DNA from 2 places in the Kribbella sp. NBC_00359 genome. Region 2 is predicted to be linked to the other one. Evidence: riboswitches for the same ligand, from Rfam matches in the RefSeq annotation. Region 2 holds a riboswitch; the other holds the start of a gene.
What was found. A riboswitch is a leader RNA that binds a small molecule or an ion and turns the genes downstream of it on or off. The one in region 2 is predicted to bind cobalamin.

Region 1 (6,923 bases), 2.3 Mb from region 2:
CCTGCTCGCAGCCAGCCTGACAGCTGCTCCAGGGATCCCGGCGGATCGTCCGGCGAGCGCGGACCGCAGCAATGCCCGGCACTCGTCCCAGCGGTCGAGGTCGATCAACTCGAGCGCGGCTATGCCCGCGAGGAAGTATGCCCAGGAGCCGGCGCCGTCGGCGAGGGTGCTGAAGTAAGCCGCGCGGGTGAGCTCGGCTGCTTCGGCCCACCGGCCGAGCTCGTGCAGGGCATTGAAACGGATGATGGCGGCGTCGTTGGCGGTGTTGGTATCTCCGCAGGCCGTCGCCATCTGCAGTGACAGGTCAGCCTCGGCGAGCGAGGCCAGCGGCGCGTAATCCCCCAACACCGACGCGCGTGCGCAGACCGCCCGGCCAAGAGCCTGAACCGAGCCTGATGTGCGGCCGATCCGGACGCCTTCGTCCGCATGCATCTCGGCGTTCGGCAGGCCATGCATGCCCTCGGTCTCAGCTAGCTCGGCGAACGCGACGGCGCGTTCCGCACTTTCGGGGAAGTCCGTCGTCAGCTCGATCGCTTCGAGGAACTCGTCCAGGTCGGCCATCGCCGGCGATGTCGATTGCCAGCGGCAGTTGGCCCTCAAGACCAGCAGATTGCTGGCCAGCAACGGCTGCTGCTTCCTGTTCACCAAACTCAGCGCCTCCGTGAGGAGCGTGACTGAAACCTCGGGCCAGCCTGCCCGCTCGCAGACTGCGCTCGTTCGCCGTAACAGGCCGATTCTCTCGTCGCGCCCGCCGCGGATGGTCGGTGACACCGTTTCCCAGAGAGCGCACGCGCGGCGGAGTTGGATCGCCTCCTCTGTTGGGGCTCGCAGGCCTTCTGCGTGATCGGCTGCCACGAGGGACCAGTGGTAGGTGGCGTCGAGGTTTCCGGCTCTTTCGTTGTGGATCGCGAGGTCGGCAGCCTCAATCTCGGTGGGACGTGATTCGAGTACGCGGATGTAGTCGGTATGGAGCTCCGCGGCTTGGTCTGGTGACAGGCCGTCGTACAAGACGTCGGCCAAGAGCGGGTGCCGGAACCAGGAGGTGCCGTCGGGTGCGGTTTCCACGACACCGCGGTCGTGAGCTTCCGCGAGACAGGGGGTGATCGAGCTCGCGTCGAGTCCGTGGGCGGCGGCGACCTCGGTCAGGACGGCCGATGAGGTTGGTCGGCCGCCGACGGCGAGGATTCTGGTGACCAAGCGGGCCTGGTCCGACAGGCTGTGCCAGGCGGCGAGCAGGGCTTCGCGGAGCGCAGCGGGAACGGTGGCCGGAAGAGTGCGCTCAGCGCCGGACAGACCGCTGACCATCAGTTCGACGAGGTAGGGGTTGCCGTCCGATCTGGCCAGGACCTCGGCGGCGAGTTCGACGTCCGGCGCCTGGCCGAGCAGTCCTTCGATCTCGCTGCTGGTGCCGTCCAGGTCCAGCGGATCCAACCGGAGCTCGCCGAAGAAGGGCATCCGGCGCATGTCGGCAAGCCAGGAATGGAGGGGATGCCCCTCGCCGCGTTCCTCGGTCCTGCACGTGGCCAGCAGTACCAACGGCTGGGAGCGGAATCCGGCGATCAGGTAGGCCATCGCGTCCAGGGAGGCGACGTCGGCCCATTGCAGGTCGTCGACGACCACCACTGTCGGCCGTCGTACCGCGATCCGGTTGAGTACGAGGTCGACGAGCATCGGAAGCCTCGTGGCGTCGACGCCGCCACTGACGCCGAGCGAGGGCAGCAAGGCACTCAGCTCATCGGTCCCGGCGAGAGTTTCGGCCCTCTCGTCGGCATCCGCGCGGCTCAGCCAGTCCTGCAAGGCGCCGGCGATCGGGGCGAACGGGACCGACGCGCCACCGAAGTGCACGCTCGATCCCCAGAGCACGTTCAGCTGCGAATCGCTGCAGACCTCACGGGCAAGGCGGGTCTTGCCGATGCCGGCTTCGCCATGGATGACGATCGCGTGCGGTACGCCGGCCACGGCGTCGAGCAGCACGTCGCCGAGGAACCGTTGTTCGGCTGCGCGTCCGGCGAAGCGATGATCGGGCCGCAGACCCCCCATACGTCCTCAGTCAACACCCTCAGGCGGGCTGACGGGAGGCCCAGAGCCGACCGAGACCCACACCGCGGTCACTGAGCGCGAGCCGCCGGGCCTGATGCACTTCGGGACGGTGGTGTCGACGTGGGGGTTGCCACGTGACCGTGATGGTTGCCGGGCGGGCGGGGTGTGCCATGATCGGGCCGACGGTTGTGGAGGAACACCGGTGACCGGCTGAGGCCGGGAGTCCGGGGCGGTCCCGCCACTGTGACCGGGCCTGATCGAAGTCGACGCGGCCCGGGAGCCAGGACATCCGCGTCCGTCCGCCGGCCCGCGGTCACCGCGGTACGGCGTACCAGCCGTGGCGGGCGTGGATACCCGCTCGACGAAGGGACCCACCGCCGATGCGGCCAGCCTCACCGTCCACCGGATTCCCGTTCACCGCCGTGGTCGGAATGGACGACCTTCAGCTCGCCCTGATCCTGGCGGCCATCTCGCCGGCGATCGGCGGGGTGCTGATCCGGGGCGAGAAGGGTACGGCGAAGTCGACCGCGGTCCGCGCGCTGACCGAGATCCTCCCGCCCGTGGACGTTGTGCCGGGCTGCCGGTTCTCCTGCGACCCCGAGCACCCTGACGACACCTGTCCCGACGGCCCGCACCACAGCACGGAGGCCCTCAACCGGCCTGCCCGGCTGGTCGAGTTGCCCGTCGGCGCGACCGAGGACCGGGTGCTCGGGTCGCTGCATCTGGAGAAGGCGCTCGCCGAGGGCATCACGGCGTACGAACCCGGTCTGCTTGCTGCCGCGCACCGTGGATTGCTGTACGTCGACGAGGTCAACCTCCTGCACGATCACCTGGTCGACGTACTGCTCGACGCCGCCGCGATGGGCCGCGCGACCGTCGAACGTGACGGGGTGTCCGTCACGCACCCGGCGCGCTTCGTCCTGGTCGGCACGATGAACCCGGAGGAGGGCGAGCTCCGACCGCAGTTGCTCGATCGCTTCGGCCTGACCGTCGACGTCGTCGCCAGCCGCGATCCTGCCGTGCGGGTGGAGGTGATGCGTGCGCGGCTCGCGTACGAGGCCGATCCGGCGGGCTTTGTCGCGCGGCACGACGGACCGCAGCGGGAACTCGCCGAGCGCATCGTCAAGGCGCGCGACCTGATCACCGAGGTGATCCTGACCGACGCCGCGCTCCGCCAGATCGCCGAGATCTGCGCGTCCTTCGACGTTGACGGCATGCGCGCCGACCTGGTCACCGCGCGTACGGCGGTCGCTCACGCGGCCTGGTCCGGTCGCACCGTCGTCGAGGTCGACGACGTCCGCGCCGCCGCCAAACTCGCCCTGCCCCACCGCCGCCGCCGGAACCCCTTCGACGCCCCCGGCCTCGACGAGGACCAACTAGAACAAGCCATCCAAGACAGCACCCCACCACCCAACCCCGACGACAACCCCGACGGCCCGGGTGGTGGGGGAGTGGACCCCACAGACGACGGCAGTCCGGCCGATCCGACCGACGCAGACCGGCCCGACGCAGACCGGGCGGAAGCAGACCGGTCGGAGGCGAACCTATCTGGCGCGGACCGCTCCGAGGGGCGCCGGGCGGATGCCGACTCGGCCGCCTCGGGTGGTGCTGAGTCCGGCGCCGATTCGGACTCGGCGGCCACCGGCGCGGGCCGAGAGGCCGGCGAGGCGGGCGGCCGGCCGGCGCCGGTCGGCGAGGTGGTTGGAAGCTCCGAGCCCTACAAGGCGCGACTGCTCAGCGTGCAGGCCGCGGGCGCCGGTGTCGCCGGGCGTCGGTCCCGGGCGATCACCGAGGTCGGGCGCGTGGTGGGTGATCGCGCCCGCATCGGTCGGGAGGCTGGGCGTCCGCATCTGCTGGCGACCATCCGGTCCGCCGCCCCGCATCAGCACGCTCGGGGTCGCGCCGGTGCCGGGCTCGCCGTACGACCCTCGGATGTGCGGCTCGCCGTGCGGGAAGGGCGCGAGGGCAACCTTGTTCTGTTCTGTGTTGACGCGTCGGGGTCGATGGGGACGAAGCAGCGGATGGGGGCAGTGAAGACCGCGATCGTCTCGCTGCTGCTCGACGCGTACCAGCGTCGCGACACCGTCGGCCTCATCACGTTCGCCGGCGCCGCGGCCACGGTTGCCTTGCCGCCCACCGGCAGCGTTGAGACCGCCGTACGACGTCTCGAGTCGCTACCGACCGGTGGGCGCACACCCCTTGCCGAAGGTCTGCTCCAGGCGGCGGAGGTACTACGGATCGCCGCGATCCGCGACCCACGACGTCGGCCCCTGCTCGTGCTTGTCACCGACGGCCGCGCGACCCACGGAGACAAAGCGTTCGCCCGGGCGAGGCAGGCCGCCGGATGGCTCGCTCAGCAGGGGATCGCCACCGTCGTGGTCGACTGCGAACCGCGTCGCGGGGTCCGGCTCGGCCTGGCCGGGGAGCTCGCCGCGGACCTGGGCGCGGAGTACCTCGACCTCGGGGAAGTTGCCGCGGGCAACCTCATCCGCACCGTCACCGAGCGGAGGGCGGCCTGAGATGCCGAAAGGACAGCCGACGGTCGTCCCGGCGGACGGCCTGACCACCCGGCAACGCCGGAACCGCCCGCTGCTGATGGTGCACACCGGCGAGATGAAGGGAAAGTCGACGGCCGCCTTCGGGATGGCGCTGCGCGGCTGGAACCAGGGCTGGAACATCGGCGTGTTCCAGTTCGTGAAGAGCGCGAAATGGAAGGTCGGTGAAGAGGGCGCCTTCAAGGCTCTCGGGCAGTTGCACGCGGCAACCGGTGCGGGCGGCCCGGTCGAGTGGCACAAGATGGGTGAGGGGTGGAGCTGGTCGCGCAAGGCCGGCACCGACGAAGACCACGCCGCCGACGCGCTCGAGGGCTGGCGGGAGATCCAGCGGCGGATCGCTGCGCAGACGCACGACCTCTACGTCCTGGACGAGTTCACGTACCCGATGAAGTGGGGCTGGGTCGACGTCGACGAGGTGGTCGACACGCTCGTGAACCGGCCGGGCCACCAGTACGTCGTCATCACCGGCCGCAACGCTGATCCGCGGCTGCTCGAAGCCGCCGACCTGGTGACCGAGATGACGAAGATCAAGCACCCGATGGACGCCGGCCAGAAGGGCCAGAAGGGCATCGAGTGGTGAGCGCACGGTCGCGGGGGGAGGGCGCGTGATTCCGCGGGTGGTGGTGGCGGCGCCGTCTTCGGGGGCGGGGAAGACGACCGTTGCCGTCGGGCTGATGGCAGCGCTGCGGCAGGCCGGGCACACGGTCGCGGGATTCAAGGTCGGACCCGACTACATCGATCCCGGTTTCCACGCGGTCGCCACCGGGCGACCGGGGCGGAATCTCGATCCGATGCTGTCGGGGGAGGAGCGGGTCGCGCCGCTGTTCGCGCACGGGGCCGTCGGTGCGGACCTCGCCGTCGTCGAGGGCGTCATGGGTCTGTACGACGGTGCCCTCGGGACCGAGGGATATGCGTCCACCGCCCACGTCGCGAAGTTGCTTCAGGCACCCGTCGTACTGGTCGTGGACGCGTCGGCGGCCGGACGCAGTGTCGGTGCCGTCGTCCAGGGTTTCGTTGCCTTCGACACCGAGGTGCGGATCGTCGGCGTGGTCCTGAACAAGGTCGGCTCGGACCGGCACGAGGCCGAGGTCCGCGCCGGCGTCGCGCCGACCGGCGTACCCGTGCTCGGTGTCCTCCGGCGCGACACCCGCCTGACTGTGCCCAGCCGGCACCTCGGTCTGGTCCCAGCCGGTGAGCAACGGGAGCAGGCGGCCGACGCGGTCGAGGCGGCGGCCGAACTTGTCCGTCAGGGGGTTGACCTGGAGGCCTTCGTCGCGGCTGCTCGAGCCGCGGCGCCGGTCGTCGTCGAGCCGTGGGATCCGGCCGCCGAGGTGACTCCGGCCGAGGATGGGCGTCCGGTGATTGCCGTTGCCAGCGGCCCCGTTTTCTCGTTCCACTACACCGAGACCACCGAGTTGCTCGTTGCCGCCGGTGCCGAAGTGGTTGCCTTCGACCCGTTGTCCGATCCATTGCCTGAGGCGACTGCGGCGCTCTATCTCGGCGGTGGTTTCCCCGAACTGCATGCCGAGGCGTTGTCCGCCAACGAGGGCCTCCGTCGCCAGGTCGCCACCGAGGTGGCGGCCGGGCTCCCGGTGATCGCCGAGTGCGCCGGGCTGCTGTACCTGTGCCGCGAGCTCGACGGCCACCCGATGACCGGCGTCCTGCCCGCGGCCGGCCGCATGACGAGCCGTCTGACCCTCGGCTACCGGACGGCGATCGCCGCCACGACCACCGCGTTCCTCGACGAGGGCCGCCGCGTTCGGGGCCACGAGTTCCACCGTACGGCGATCGAGCTCGACGCCGAGGTGGATCCGGCCTGGTACCTGCCGGGTGGCGTCGAGGGGATCGCGTTGCCCCGACTGCACGCGTCGTACCTGCATCTGCACTGGACGGCGACCCCGGACATCCCAGCCCGCTTCGTCGCCGCGGCCCGCGTCCATGCGGGCCTGGAGAAATGAACCTCGTCGTCGGAGTAGGCCTCCGCGCCGGCACCCCCTATCAGGAACTCCGCGACCTGGTTGCCGGTGCGCTGGAGTCGGCCGGCGCCGGCGTGGTGCGCATCGTGGTCACGATCGAGGGGCGAGAGACTGAGCCGGGGCTGCAACGCCTGGCGGCGTCGCTCGGCGCCGAACTCCGCACCGCCTCACCCGATGAGCTGGCACGCCACCCGGTCCCGACGCCGAGCCAAGCGGTCGAGCACCTGACGGGCGTCCCAAGCGTCGCGGAGGCGGCTGTCCTTGCAACCGGAGCAGAGCTCGTGGTCACCAAGCGCCGGTCCGCACAGGCGACAGCAGCTGTCGGCCGACTGCCGGAAGCGGCGCCGGCGCC
Region 2 (6,923 bases):
GGGATCCGCAGCGAGAACAGCGCGTCGGCGAAGCCCATCAGGCCGAGGCCGACCGGGCGGTGGCGCTGGTTCGCGCGCTCGGACTCGGGGGTGGTGTAGAAGTTCACGTCGATGACGTTGTCGAGCATCCGGACCGCCGTCTTCACGGTGTCGCGGAGCAGGTCGGCGTCGAGACCGTCCTCGGTCAGGTGCGCGACCAGGTTGACCGAGCCCAGGTTGCAGACTGCGGTCTCCTCGACGGTCGTGTTGAGGGTGATCTCGGTGCACAGGTTCGACGAGTGGACCACGCCGTCGTGCTGCTGCGGCGAGCGCAGGTTGCAGGCGTCCTTGAAGGTGATCCACGGGTGCCCGGTCTCGAACAGCACGGTCAGCATCCGGCGCCACAGGTCGACGGCCTTGACCCGCTTGAAGACCCGGATCTCACCACGGTCCGCCGCGGCTTCGTAGCCGGTGTACGCCGCGGCGAACGCAGCGCCGTACAAGTCGTGCAGGTCGGGGACCTCGTTCGGCGAGAACAGGGTCCAGTCGCCACCCGCCTCGACGCGCTGGAGGAACAGGTCCGGCACCCAGTTGGCCGTGTTCATATCGTGGGTGCGGCGGCGCTCGTCACCCGTGTTCTTGCGGAGGTCGAGGAACTCCTCGACGTCGATGTGCCAGGTCTCCAGGTACGCACAGACCGCGCCCTTGCGCTTGCCACCCTGGTTGACCGCGACGGCGGTGTCGTTGGCGATCTTCAGGAACGGTACGACGCCCTGCGACTCACCGTTGGTGCCGCGGATCTTGGCGCCGATGCCGCGGACCGGCGTCCAGTCGTTGCCGAGGCCGCCGGAGTACTTGGCGAGCAGGGCGTTGTTGCGGATGCCGTGGAAGATGCCGGCCAGGTCGTCGTCGACCGTCGTCAGGAAGCACGACGACAGCTGCGGCCGGGTGGTGCCGGAGTTGAACAGCGTCGGCGTCGACGACATGAACCGGAACGAGCTGAGCAGCTCGTAGAACTGGATCGCGCGTGCCTCCCGGTCGTCCTCGCGCAGCGCCATCCCCATCGCGACCCGGAGGAAGAACGCCTGCTGCAGTTCGAACCGGACCTTGTCGATGTGCAGCAGATACCGGTCGTACAAGGTCTGGAGGGCGAGGAAGGTGAAGTCGAGATCGCGCTCGGGACGGATCGCGGCGGCGAGCCGATCCAGGTCGAAGGTGGCCAGCTCGGGATCGAGGTGACCGGCGTCGATACCGACCTGGATGTAGCGCGGGAAGTAGTCCGCGTAGGCGGCGGTCATGTCGGCCTGGCTGGCCTGCCGGGGCTCACCGTGCACGCGGCCGAGAGCCTCGCGGCGGATCTGGTCCAGCAGCAGGCGGGACGCGGCGAAGCTGTACTGCGGCTCGGTCTCGACGTAGGACCGGGCGGCCATCACCAGCGCGAGCTCGACCTCGTGCTGCGCGATGCCGTCGTAGCAGGAGCCGAGGGTCTCGTCCAGGATCAGCTCGGGATCGACCGAGTCGAGCCCGTCGGCCGCTTCCGCGACGATCACCCGCAGCCGGTCGACGTCCAATGGCGCGGTGCTGCCGTCCGCGGCACGCACCGAGAGCGCGGGCCTCTCGGCGATCCCGGCCGGGTCAGCTGGTGTCCTGGCCCTGGTCCGCTCTTCGCGGTACAACACATAGGCCCGGGCGACCTGGTGCTCACCGGCGCGCATCAGCGCCAGCTCGACCTGGTCCTGGATGTCTTCGACCTGGACGCTGCGGCGGGCGTCGCCCCGGCTGGTCAAGGCGTCCACGACCCGGCCGGTCAGGTCGGCCACCAGGTCGCGGACCCGGTGGGTGGCGCCGGCGTCGGCGCCCTCGACCGCGAGGAACGCCTTGCTCATGGCAACGGAGACGTTGGTCGGATCGAACGCGGTGCTGCTGCCGTCACGGCGGACGACGGTCAGCTGGATCGGCTGGTCGGTCGTCACCGCGGAGGATGAGGAAGCAATGGTCACAGGTGTGCTCTCCACAGGAGTTCGGAGGACCGTCGCCGCACGGATGGGCGCATGACGAGACAGGCAGCTCCGGCCGGGAACGCTGCCGCCACGCCCTGCGACCCACCCGCGAGGTCTCGGACCGCGTGCACCGGCGGTGCACGCGCCGGTGGCAGGTATCCGGACTCGCGGACAGTCTCCGCTCACCGTTGCGGGGCAGCTCCGGATTCGCACCGGATTCCCCTGTTGCCTCGGCGTGGCCCACATCTTGTGGTCCCGGACGCGATGAGCTGTCCAAATATGTAGAGCCGCTCCGAACCACCAGCAGTAGTGATGCTAGGTGGATCGCCCTAGATGTTGTGGTAGCGCCACGCCGGGTGTCGCACATGTTGTGGTCCTCACGCCGCGACCGCAGAGAGATCCTGCAGTGTCATGATCTCCGAGCCGTGGTGGATCAGCTCCCGGTTGAGCCGGAGCACGACGTGACCGAACGGCTCGCCGGCGTCCAGTTCGGTCGCCTGGCTCAGGCCGACCGCCATCACCCGCTCCTCGTCCAGCGCGGCGATCGACTCCTGCCAGGCATCCACCCAGTGCGTCAGCCAGGCGACCGCATCGCGGGCGTTGCCGTGCAGCGTGATGTCGGCGCGGCCCTGCCGGCTCTCGCCGAACGTCCACTCCCAGCGCTCGAAGAACGTCTCGGTCAGGTGGGCGATCAGCCAGGCGATCGTGCGCGGGCCGCGATGATCCGGCTCGTCCGGCCACTGCGCCACCCACTCCCCGGACCCGAGTGATCGGTAGTGCGAGGCGTAGTGACGTCGTACGACGGTCAGGGCCTCACTGCTCGGACGCCAGAAGTACTGCTCGTCGGTCAGTTGGGCGAGCCGCCCGGACAGCACCATCCAGCTGAAGCCGAGCTGGCCTCGCACCATCGCCATCGCCGATGGTCGGTGCAGGATCTCCCAGTCGAACGGCTCCGGCATCACGATTTCCTCACGCTCCCCGTCAGGCACCTCGATTTGAGACGCGATCGAACATGTGTTCGAATTGTGTCCCGACGGGGAGGAGAAAGTCAATGTGGACGGTGTGTTGGTTCTGGCCTCGACGGCACGGGTCTGCTAGGTGGTTCGATCCTGGTATCGGCCGCCGGGCTGGCGAAGCGCCGCTCGAGCAACGTGAACGCGTCGATCAGTTCGGGCGCCTCGTAGACGCGGTTCCGGCGGCCGTCGGTGACCTCGCGCAGGACGCGCGTCTCGACCAGGCGCGCGAGTCCTTGGTTGGCGGCCTGCTGAGACCGGTCGATGAGCCGCGCGGCCGCGGCGAGCGTGAGGACCGGGGCCGCGGGCAAGGCGTCGATCAACAGATCGGTGGCGGAGCCAGCGCGGACCGGCGCGGCCCGTTCGCGCCAGGTGGTCTTCAGGTCGGTCGCCGTCTGTTCGAAGCGCGCGGCCTCCGCGGTCGCATGAGTGCATGCCATCGCGAACATCTGCAGCCAGGGATTCGCCGCCGACCGAGCCTTGATCGTGGTCGCCCGTCCGACATAACGGAAGGCTGTCAGCGCGTCGATGTACTGCGTCGCATGCGTGGCGAGCGACAGCGACACCGGTGGCACGGTCCGGGTGATGAGGCCGTCGGCCCGCAGGATCAGGTGGATCAGCGCACGCCCGGTCCGTCCGTTGCCGTCGGCAAAGGGATGGATCGTCTCGAACTGTGCGTGTGCGATCGCGGTCTTGGCCAGCACTGGCAGCCGGGACTCCCGGACGAAGGTCATCAGATCGGCGAGCAGATCGGGGAGCAGCTGCGCCGGCGGCGGGACGTAGTACGCCTCGGCGGGGGAGCGGCCGCCGATCCAGTTCTGCAGATAGCGGACCTCCCCGCCGAACTCCGGCGTCGGAGACTGGGCCATCAGCCGACGGTGGGCCTCGAGCAGGTGGTCGACCTCGAGCTTGTCGCCGGCCTGGACGGACTCGGTCACCCAGGTCATCGCGTCGACAGCGCCCAGCACTTCCTCGGCGGTGACGTCGCCGGGTCCGCTGGTCGGCCGATCGCGCAGTACGTCGGCCTTGAGCAGGCGGCGCGCGCCGACCACGAGCCCCTCGATCTGCGACGACCCGACGGCCTCGGCCCGCAACAGGAGCCGTGCCAGTGCCTCGCTGTTCGTCAGGACGGCGGCGGTCGCGTCCAGCCGGGCGAGATCGCCGGCCGCATCCTCGAGCGCGGCGAGCACGTCGTCGGTCAGGTCGAACTCGCGCCCGACCAGCGGATCCGGGAAGTACAACTCGTACGACCCACCCAACCGCTCCGCCCGGGTGAACCCGTCCGGGTGCCCAGGCCACCGGTGCAACTCGACCCGTGCCATACCTCTTATTCAACCTTATCCACAAACCTTGAACAAGAGTCCACAGCCAGTGGATGGTGAACAGGTGAGCATGAGTGCGGAGGTGTGGACCCATCTGTGGGCAGACTGGTCCGTGGCCGAACGGAGACGGACGGAGGCGCCGGTGACGTTGGACGCGCAGACACGGCAGATGGTGGCCGCCAATGAGGCCGACTGGGACGCGCGGGCGCCGCTGCACGCGGCGAGCCGGTTCTACAGTCAGCCCGCGGAGTACTGGTTCGCCGACTACGAGTGGGCAGACCTGGGCCGACTGGACGGACGCGACGTCCTCCATCTGCAATGTCATCTCGGCACCGAGACGATCGCATTCGCACGGCGTGGCGCGCGGGTCACCGGGCTGGATCTCTCCAGGAAGTCCCTCGAGGAAGCGCGCCAGATCGCAGCCGACGCTGAGCAGGACGTCGACTACGTACACGCCAACGTGTACGACGCGGTCGACGCGCTGCGGGGTCGTCAGTTCGACGTCGTCTACACCGGCAAAGGTGCGCTCTGCTATCTCCCGGACCTGCAGCAGTGGGCCGAGGTCGTTCGCGATCTGCTGAAACCTGGCGGCACCCTGTACATCGTCGAGTTCCACCCGCTGCTCAACGCACTCCGCGAGGTCTCCCTGCCCGGAGAGTCCGACGACCTCACCCTCCGCGCCGACTACCTCGAAGGCCGCGGCCCGATCGCCCACGACTCCACCGTCACCTACACCGGCGACGAGGTCCCCGGCCGACACCGCAGCTACGAATGGCGCCACGGCCTCGGCGAACTCGTCACCACCCTCGCCACCGCAGGCTTCCACCTGACCACCTTGCGCGAGTCCGAAGTCCTTCCCTGGCCGCGCTGGCCGAGCATGCAGCAGACGCCCGAAGGCTGGTGGCGTCTGCCGGACGAGGCGCCCCGGATTCCCTTGCTCTTCGCCCTCAAGGCGACCCGATGACGGGAGACGGGCGGGCGCAGCGCGAGAACGACTTGATCGCCTACTACAACAACGAGGTCCAGGCGCGCGCCGGCCGGGACCTTCCGGACGAGCGGGTCGCTCGGCGTACGGCGTACCTGCAGCGACTGGAGCGCGACGGACACCGGTCGGTCCTCGAGATCGGCTGCGGTCCTGGGCGCGACGGACAGGCGATCGCGACCGCCGGATTCGACTACACCGGCGTCGATCTCGCGTCCGCCAGCGTCGAGACCTGCCGCTCGCTCGGCCTGAAAGCGGAGGTCGCCTCGGTGCTGGATCTTCCGTTCGAGGACGCGACCTTCGACGCCGGCTGGACGATGAGCACCCTTCTCCACGTGGCCGACGACGACCTCGACCAAGCTCTCGCGGAGATCGTTCGAGTCCTGCGCCCCGGTGCGCCACTTGCGATCGGTCTGTGGGGTGACGCCAGCGGTAGCGAGCAGGTCTGGCAGGACGACAAAGGCTTCGGCCCGGGGCGGTTCTTCAGCATCCGCACCGACGCCGTACTCCGCGAGACCTTGCAACGTCACTCAACCGTCGAGGAATGGCTCACCTGGGACGAGGGCGGCGGGGCGATGCATTACCAGTGGGCGGTAGTCCGCGCACCGGCCTGAGCCGGCCGAGCCGTCAGCGTTTCTGTGGGCCTCGGAAGGCGACGTAGATGAGGGAGGCGCCGGCGGCGGCGACGAGGGGGCCGACGATGGCCCAGAAGGAGCTGCCGGTCATCGAGCTGCCTTTGAGGTAGCCGAGGCCTTGGAGGGTCCAGACGGCGCCGATGGCGAGCAGTAGTGCGCCGAGCGCGATGGCGACGATCTTTCCCATGAGGCCGAGGTTAGCCGAGGAGGTTGTCGCACAGGGCCACGAGTTGCTCGCGCAGCGGGCGGGCTCGGTGCGCGAAGGTGCGTTGGGCGGCCGCGTACTCCGCCTTGCCTGCCGGGGTTTCGATCGCAACAGCCGGATAGCCGAGCCCCGAGAGGTCGTACGGCGAGGCGCGCATGTCGAGGGTGCGGATGTCGCGGGCCAACTCGAAGCAGTCCAGGACGAGAGCACTGGGGGCGAAGGGCATGAGTTTCGAGGCCCACTTGTAGAGGTCCATGTTGGCGTGCAGGCAGCCGCCCTGTTCCAGCGTGGGCTGGGATTCGCGGGTCGGTTGCAGGACGTTCAGCGGACGGGCGGGCGACGTGAAGAAACGGAACGCGTCGAAGTGCGAGCAGGCGATCTTGTGAGACTCGACGACCTGGTCGGTGCCGGCGGTGCCCAGTCGCAGCGGCCACTTCTCATGGCGTACGGCGGAAGTCCGATAGACCATCGCCCATTCGTGCAGCCCGAAGCACCCGAACTGTGGCTGGCGATCCAGCGTCGCGGCGAGCAACCGGCGGATCCACCGGATGCTGTCCGCGCGACGCGAGACCTCCGCCGGATCCAGGGTCGCGGCACCGTCGACGTACGTGTAGCCGCGGCGTCCGTCGTACTCAGAAGCGTCGAGCAGACGGATGCCTGGCCCGGGGTGCCAGATGCGGAGCTGGTTCGGGCGGGTGGGGTAGTAGGTGAACAGGAAGTCCTCGACCGGATGCGGTTCGCGGCGACTCCGGCGCTCGAGGTGATCGGCCAGCAACGCGTCGACGCG

Region 1: another riboswitch for cobalamin. It lies ahead of OG876_RS37785 (putative cobaltochelatase); the one in region 2 lies ahead of OG876_RS26490 (ribonucleoside-diphosphate reductase subunit alpha).

Annotation. Positions count from the first base shown of each region.
Region 1 is NZ_CP107975.1:7,765,384-7,772,306, reverse strand. Features, by position in the region: gene OG876_RS37790 (helix-turn-helix transcriptional regulator) at 1-2,040, opposite strand, end outside; cobalamin riboswitch at 2,210-2,351, shown strand; gene OG876_RS37785 (putative cobaltochelatase) at 2,421-4,559, shown strand; gene cobO (cob(I)yrinic acid a,c-diamide adenosyltransferase) at 4,561-5,175, shown strand; gene OG876_RS37775 (cobyrinate a,c-diamide synthase) at 5,201-6,553, shown strand; gene bluB (5,6-dimethylbenzimidazole synthase) at 6,550-6,923, shown strand, end outside.
Region 2 is NZ_CP107975.1:5,415,950-5,422,872, forward strand. Features, by position in the region: gene OG876_RS26490 (ribonucleoside-diphosphate reductase subunit alpha) at 1-1,979, opposite strand, end outside; cobalamin riboswitch at 2,113-2,238, opposite strand; gene OG876_RS26495 (DinB family protein) at 2,357-2,938, opposite strand; gene OG876_RS26500 (Fic family protein) at 3,028-4,314, opposite strand; gene OG876_RS26505 (class I SAM-dependent methyltransferase) at 4,385-5,278, shown strand; gene OG876_RS26510 (class I SAM-dependent methyltransferase) at 5,275-5,910, shown strand; gene OG876_RS26515 (hypothetical protein) at 5,924-6,118, opposite strand; gene OG876_RS26520 (3-methyladenine DNA glycosylase) at 6,129-6,923, opposite strand, start outside.